2 regions of the Embleya sp. L77 genome follow, and region 1 is predicted to be linked to the other one. Evidence: riboswitches for the same ligand, from Rfam matches in the RefSeq annotation. Region 1 holds a riboswitch; the other holds the start of a gene.

Region 1 (3,398 bases):
GTCGTTGATCTCGACGATCTCGCCGGAGACGGGCGCGTACATGTCGCTGACCGACTTGGTGGACTCCAACTCGCCGCAGGGCTCGCCGGCGACGACCGTCTGGCCGACCTCGGGGAGCTGGACGAACACCACGTCGCCGAGCGCGTCGGCCGCGTGTTGGGTGATGCCGACGAGGGCGGGGGAGGCCGCCTCGTCGAGCCACTCGTGTTCCTTGCTGTAGCGCAGGTGCTGGGGTGCGTGCACGGGTCCATTCTCCATTCGATCGAGGGGGGTCTGTCCCTCAGGTGGGTTTGTAATGGTTTGTACCGCCGGGCCGAGGGGCCCGCGCCGGCCGCGACCGCAGAACTCGGGTCGGGCCGCCCTGCCGCCTCGGTCAGGCCCGCTTGTAGAACGGCAGCGCGACGACCTCGACCGGCTCCGTCTTGCCGCGGATGTCCACGGCCAGCCGGGTGCCCGGTTCGGCGCGCTCCTTGGCCACGTACGCCATCGCGATCGGCACGCCCAGTGTCGGCGAGGGCGCGCCGGAGGTGACCTCGCCGACCCGCTCGCCGGTCTCCGCGTCCACCACGGGGTATCCCGCACGCGGGACCCGCTTGCCCGGCGAGGTGAGCCCGACCAGGGTCCGGCGCACATCGTCCTGCGCCGCGGCCAGTGCCTCGCGTCCGACGAAGTCCTCGGGCTTGTCCAGCCGGACCACCCGACCCAGGTTGGCCTCGTACGGCGTGGTGTCCCGGGTCAGCTCGTGCCCGTACAGCGGCATGCCCGCCTCCAGGCGCAGCGTGTCGCGGCAGGAGAGCCCGGCGGGCACCAGGCCGTGCGGCTTGCCGGCCGCGAGCAGCGCCTCCCACAGCGCGACCGCGTGGTCGGGCGCGGCGAACAGCTCGAAGCCGTCCTCGCCGGTGTAGCCGGTGCGCGCGAGCAGCACCGGAACGCCGGCGACCTCGGTGCGCAGGATCGCGTAGTACTTGAGTGCGGGCAGGTCGGCGTCGGTGAGCGAACCGACGATCGCGGTCGACGCGGGGCCCTGCACGGCGAGCAGCGTGTACTCCTCGGACGCGTCACGCACCACGGCGTCGAAGTTCTCCGAGCGGTGCTTCAGGCTGCCCGCGACCACGTCCGCGTTGGAGGCGTTGGCCACCACCACGAAGTGCTCGTCGCCCAGCCGGTAGACGATCAGGTCGTCGACGATGCCGCCCTCTTCGGTGCAGATCATCGTGTACCGGGCGCGGTCGATCCCGATCTTCGAAACGAAACCGACCAGGGCGTGGTCGAGCGCGCGGGCGGCGTCCGGACCGGTGATCTCGATCTCGCCCATGTGGGTGAGGTCGAACAGGCCGGCCGTGGTGCGCACCGCGGTGTGCTCGTCACGCTCGCTTCCGTACCGGAGCGGCATCCGCCAACCGGCGAAGTCGGTCATCGTGGCCCCGAGCGCGTCGTGCACGGCGTCGAGCGGGGTCCGGCGGTCGGTGGTCATGCGAAGGCTCCTTCGAGGGGGCGCCGGCGGGAACACCCCAGGGGCGCGGGCCGGTCGGGGGCATGGCGTACGGCCGCGCGCTCGGTCGGCGCGCACGAGGCACCACGCGCGGACGAGGAGCGGGTGCCGGCGCGCAGTGCGGCGAATGACGACGGGCGATGCGGTGAATACGACAACAAAGGGGGCTCCCTGCCATGGCTTTCAGCCCTTCTCGATCGGAGTCGATCGAAAAGTGGGGTGCCCTCCCCTTCTGTCATCGGAACCTGAGAGCTTCATCGCTTCCGGGCGCATCCGCGCGCGGAACGGCGATTTGCACCGTGGGTGAACCACACCAGCGGTGCGGTTGCTTTCCAGAAGTGCCTGACCCATGCGGTATCGGTGCCTGAGAGATTCCGGGGAGGAGTTGCTCCTTCGGCGCCCCGCTCGTGGGCGAGGACTCTTCCGCGTGGGGTCGACGGCCGATATGAGGTTGTGCCCGGCATGCTAGCGCGTGTCGTCAATCCCCCGCCGGGGCCGGGACCCCGCCGAGTCCGAGGACTGCCGACTTCCGGCGCCGGCGACTGCGGAGGCTGCCTACTTCGAGGGATGACCGACACGCGCTCGCGCGCGAGGGTGCGAGGGTGCGAGGGTGCGACACCATGCGCAAGGCAGGACGGTTCGGGACAAGGGGAGGACTCGTGGAGACGGACTCGGCGGGGGCGCATACCGGCGCCGCGACGAGCGGCGTGTTGATGCCCCGGGCCGTGCACGACCTCCGGGAGGAGCGCGATCGCCCGGGGGAGCGGATCGGCGACCGGGTGGTGGACGTGCTGGCCTATCCGGCCTCGTGCGTGCTCGTGGTGACCGGCCTGCCCGGGGCCGGCAAGAGCACGCTGCTCGCGCGCGTGGTCACCCCCGGGCCCACCGTGGCCGTGCTGGACGCGGACCTGGTCCGGGCGCGCTGGGCGGTGCGCGCCGGGCGCATCCCGTACCGGGCCTATCGGCCGCTGGTGCGGCTCTCGCACTACGGCGAGGTGGCCCGGGCTCTGCGCGGCCCCGGCGCGGTGGTCGTGCACGACAGCGGCCGCAACCCGATCCTGCGCCGGGTGCTGGTGCTCGCCGCCCGGCGGCGCGGCAGTTCGGTGCACGCACTGCTGTTGGACGTGAGCGCCCATCAGGCCCTTGCCGGCCAACGCGCCCGCGGTCGCGGAGTGTCCACGCCGGTGTTCGCCCGGCACCACCGCGAGTGGCGCGAACTGCTCGCCCGACTGACGCCGTGGCTGGACGCGGGCCCCACCCTGGCGTCCGCGCCCGGCGGCTTCACCTCGTGCGTACTGCTCGACCGGTCGGCCGCCCGGGCGCTCAGCCGGATCGTTTTCGCAGACCCCGTGCCCGGACAGTCCCGACGGCGGCGGCCGACCGAGTCGTAAACTGCGGCGGACACCAGAGGAGCACCACCATGCCGTTTCCGGCCAATCCCGTGGAGAGCGCGCTCGTCGCGGCGATGCGCGACCCGTCCCGGGCCGAGGCTCTCTTCGAGGCCCTGGCCGAGTCGGACGTGTGGGTGCCGCTGCCCGAGGGCGGCGACCCGACGGACAGCGAACTGACGCTGCCGACCACCGAGATCGACGGCCGGCCGTACGTGCCGGTGTTCTCCTCGGAGGAGGAGTTCCGGCGGGTCGCCGGCCCGATGGCGTGCACGGTCGCGCCGATGCGCGAGTTCGCCCGCGGGCTGCCGGCGCACGTGGGCATCGCGGTCAACCCGGGCGGCGAGGTGGGCATCCCGATCCCGCCGCCGGGGGTGCTGGAACTGGCCCGGCTGCCCGGCGCGGGCGTCCGCGGCGCGCGGGTGCGGCTGTACGAGCCGGACGAGGAGCCGATGGAGTTCCTGATCGCGGCCGCCGCCGAGTTCACCCACCTGCCGGTGGTGCTGAGTGCGCGTCGC
Region 2 (3,398 bases), 4.3 Mb from region 1:
GGCGAACCGATCGAGGAGGACCCGGAGAGCGACGCGGAGCCGCTCGTCGAGGCCGCGCCACAGCGGATCTCCTGGTCGCCGGGCCAGGACGTGGTGCACGAGGAGTTCGGACCCGGCTGGGTGCAGGGCAGCGGTGTCGGCCGGGTCACCGTGCGGTTCGAGGTGCCGGGCGGCCGGCCGGGCCGGGTGCGCACGTTCGTGATCACCGACCCGGCGCTGCGACCGGGGGAACCGATTCCGCTACCCGCCGCCGACCGGGGATAGCCGCCGGGATCCGGGGCAGGCGCGGGGCAGACGACTCCTCGGGGGTGTCCTCACCATGACTGATGTCAAAGAGCGGCCGGCGCGAGGGCAAGGTGCCTTCCGATCGGTTCGCCGCAGGCTCGGCCTGCCCGCCTTCCTGGTCACGCTCCTGGTCGGCTTCATCGTGCTGGCCCTGGTGCTGGTCGGGCTGGTCAACCTGTTGCCGGGCAAGTTCAACCCGTTCGGCGAGACCACCAAGGACCACAGCGGACCGGTGATGCTCAAGGCCGTGCAGGATCTCAGCCGCTACGAGGCGGTCAGCGGCACCTTCCAGGTCGTCGTGGACCTGGAGAAGGACGCCAAGTTCCTCCCGGACGCCGTCCGCGGTCAGCGCACGCTGTTCATCGGGGTCGGCCAGGTCGGCGGCTTCGTGGAGTTCGGCGGGATCGGCCAGGACGCGATCCAGACCTCGCCGGACAACAAGAGCGTGACCATCAAGCTCCCGCACGCGCGGCTCGCGCCCGCAGCCCTCGACCAGAAGAACAGCCACGTGATCGCCCAGGACCGGGGTCTGTTCGACCGCCTCGGCGACTTCTTCTCCGGCAATCCCTCCGATCAGCAGCAGCTCTACGTGCTGGCGGCCAAGAAGATCGACGACGCGGCGAAGACCGCCGGACTGGTGGAGCGGGCCGAGCGCAACACCACCGGCATGCTCCAGGGGATGATGCGGTCCCTGGGTTACACCACGACCACTGTGACCTACGCCTAGTGCGCAGGCCCGATCGAGGGTCACGCTGATACCGTTGAGGTCGCCCATTACGTTCGCGCGGGAGAGTCCTCGTGTCGTGCACACGGGGCGCCGAAGGAGCAACTCCTCCCCGGAATCTCTCAGGCACCCGTACCGCGTGGTCGTGGGCACTCTGGAAAGCAGGATCCGCACGTGGCTCGCCGAGTCGGGTCGGATCCTCGCCGACGGTGCAAATCGCGCCCGTGGGAACCGGTTCGACCGGTGCTCCGGGCGCGGTGAAGCTCTCAGGTACAGATGACAGAGGGGGAGGCCGGTGGGCGCGCGACCCGCGTGTCCGTCCAGGAGCGATCCAGGAGGCCTTTCGCGATGACCCCGCGCACCCCTGCCCCGACGCGTGCTCACGCCGTACTCCCCTCCGGTCCCGGCTCGTTGACCGGCCTGGAGGCCGCGTCGCCGTTCACCGGCCGGCACATCGGTCCGGACGCCGACGAGCAGGCGAAGATGCTCGCCGCGATCGGCTACGGATCCCTGGACGAGCTGACCGACGCGGCGGTGCCCGCCGCGATCCGCGCGCTGGAGGGCTTCGAACTGCCCGCCGCGCGCTCCGAGGCCGAGGTGCTCGCCGAACTGCGCGAGCTGGCCTCCCGCAACACCGTGCTGACCTCGATGATCGGGCTCGGCTACCACGGCACCTTCACCCCGCCGGTGATCACCCGGAACGTGTTGGAGAACCCCGCCTGGTACACGGCCTACACGCCCTACCAGCCGGAGATCTCGCAGGGCCGGCTGGAGGCGCTGCTCAACTTCCAGACCGTGGTCACCGACCTGACCGGCCTGGACGTGGCCGGTGCCTCGCTGCTCGACGAGGCCACCGCCGCCGCCGAGGCGATGACCCTGGCCCGGCGGGCCGGTCGGGCCAAGAGCGACGTGTTCGTCGTGGACGCGGCCACGCTGCCGCAGACCGTCGCCGTGGTGCGCACGCGGGCGCAGGCGCTGGGCATCGAGGTCGTGGTCGCCGACACCACCGACGGGCTGCCCGAGGGCGGCTGCTTTGGCGTGCTGCTCCAGTACCCCGGCGCCGACGGCCGGGTCCGCGACCTGACCCCGGTGATCGAGGCGGCGCACGCACAGGGCGCGCTGGTGGCGGTCGCCGCCGACCTGCTCGCGCTCACCGTGCTGCGCGCGCCGGGCGCGATGGGCGCCGACATCGCGGTCGGCACCACCCAGCGGTTCGGCGTGCCGATGGCCTTCGGCGGTCCGCACGCGGGATACATGGCGGTCCGCGAGAAGCTCACCCGCAGCATGCCGGGCCGGCTGGTCGGGGTGTCCGTGGACGCCGACGGCGCGCCCGCCTACCGGCTCGCGCTGCAGACCCGTGAACAGCACATCCGCCGGGAGAAGGCGACCAGCAACATCTGCACCGCGCAGGTCCTGCTGGCCGTGATGGCCGGGATGTACGCGGTCTACCACGGGCCTGACGGGCTCACCTCGATCGCCCGCCGCACCCACCGCTACACGGCCGTGCTCGCGGCCGGGCTGCGGGCGGGCGGCGTCGAGGTCGTGCACGGCGATTTCTTCGACACGATCACCGTGCGCGTGCCCGGTCGGGCCGAGCAGGTGCTCGCCGCGGCCCGCGCGGCCGGGATCAACCTGCGCCCCGTGGACGCCGACCACGTGGGGATCACCTGCGACGAGACCACCCTGCGGGCGCACGTCGAGGCGGTCTGGGGAGCGTTCGGGGTCACCGGCGACGTGGCCGCGCTGGACGCGGACACCGCCGACGCGCTGCCGCAGTCGCTGCTGCGCGACACCGAGTTCCTGACCCACCCGGTCTTCCACACGCACCGCTCCGAGACCGACATGCTGCGCTACCTCAAGCGGCTGGCGGACAAGGACTACGCACTCGACCGGGGCATGATCCCGCTCGGCTCGTGCACGATGAAGCTCAACGCCACGGTCGAGATGGAACCGATCACGTGGCCCGAGTTCGCGAACCTGCACCCGTTCGCGCCGGTGGAGCAGGCCGCCGGATACCTGGAGCTGATCGACGGCCTGGCCGACTCGCTGGCCCGGATCACCGGCTACGCCAAGGTCTCGCTCCAGCCCAACGCCGGTTCGCAGGGCGAGTTGGCGGGCCTGCTCGCGGTGCGCGCCTATCACCGCGCCAACGGCGACACCGCCCGCGACGTGTGCCTGATCCCCTCCTCCGCGCACGGCACGAACGCGGCCAGCGCGGTGATGGCGGGCATGCGCGTCGTGGTGGTCAAGACCGGCGAGAACGGCGACGTGGACCTGGCCGACCTGCACGACAAGATCAAGCGGCACCGGGACACGCTCGCGGTGCTGATGGTGACCTACCCGTCCACGCACGGCGTGTTCGAGGAGGGCATCGAGCAGGTGTGCGCGG

Evidence for each region. Region 1 has a riboswitch for glycine ahead of gcvT (glycine cleavage system aminomethyltransferase GcvT). Riboswitches for the same ligand answer to the same signal wherever they lie in the genome.
Region 2: another riboswitch for glycine. It lies ahead of gcvP (aminomethyl-transferring glycine dehydrogenase); the one in region 1 lies ahead of gcvT (glycine cleavage system aminomethyltransferase GcvT).

What each region holds. Positions count from the first base shown of each region.
Region 1 covers NZ_CM145709.1:2,095,209-2,098,606, reverse strand. The annotation lists gene gcvH (glycine cleavage system protein GcvH) at 1-243, opposite strand, end outside; gene gcvT (glycine cleavage system aminomethyltransferase GcvT) at 374-1,474, opposite strand; glycine riboswitch at 1,715-1,834, opposite strand; glycine riboswitch at 1,835-1,928, opposite strand; gene ACZOOI_RS08465 (AAA family ATPase) at 2,152-2,883, shown strand; gene ACZOOI_RS08460 (enhanced serine sensitivity protein SseB) at 2,913-3,398, shown strand, end outside.
Region 2 covers NZ_CM145709.1:6,440,776-6,444,173, forward strand. The annotation lists gene ACZOOI_RS27310 (DNA polymerase IV) at 1-264, shown strand, start outside; gene ACZOOI_RS27315 (DUF4230 domain-containing protein) at 320-1,012, shown strand; glycine riboswitch at 1,061-1,157, shown strand; glycine riboswitch at 1,160-1,296, shown strand; gene gcvP (aminomethyl-transferring glycine dehydrogenase) at 1,358-3,398, shown strand, end outside.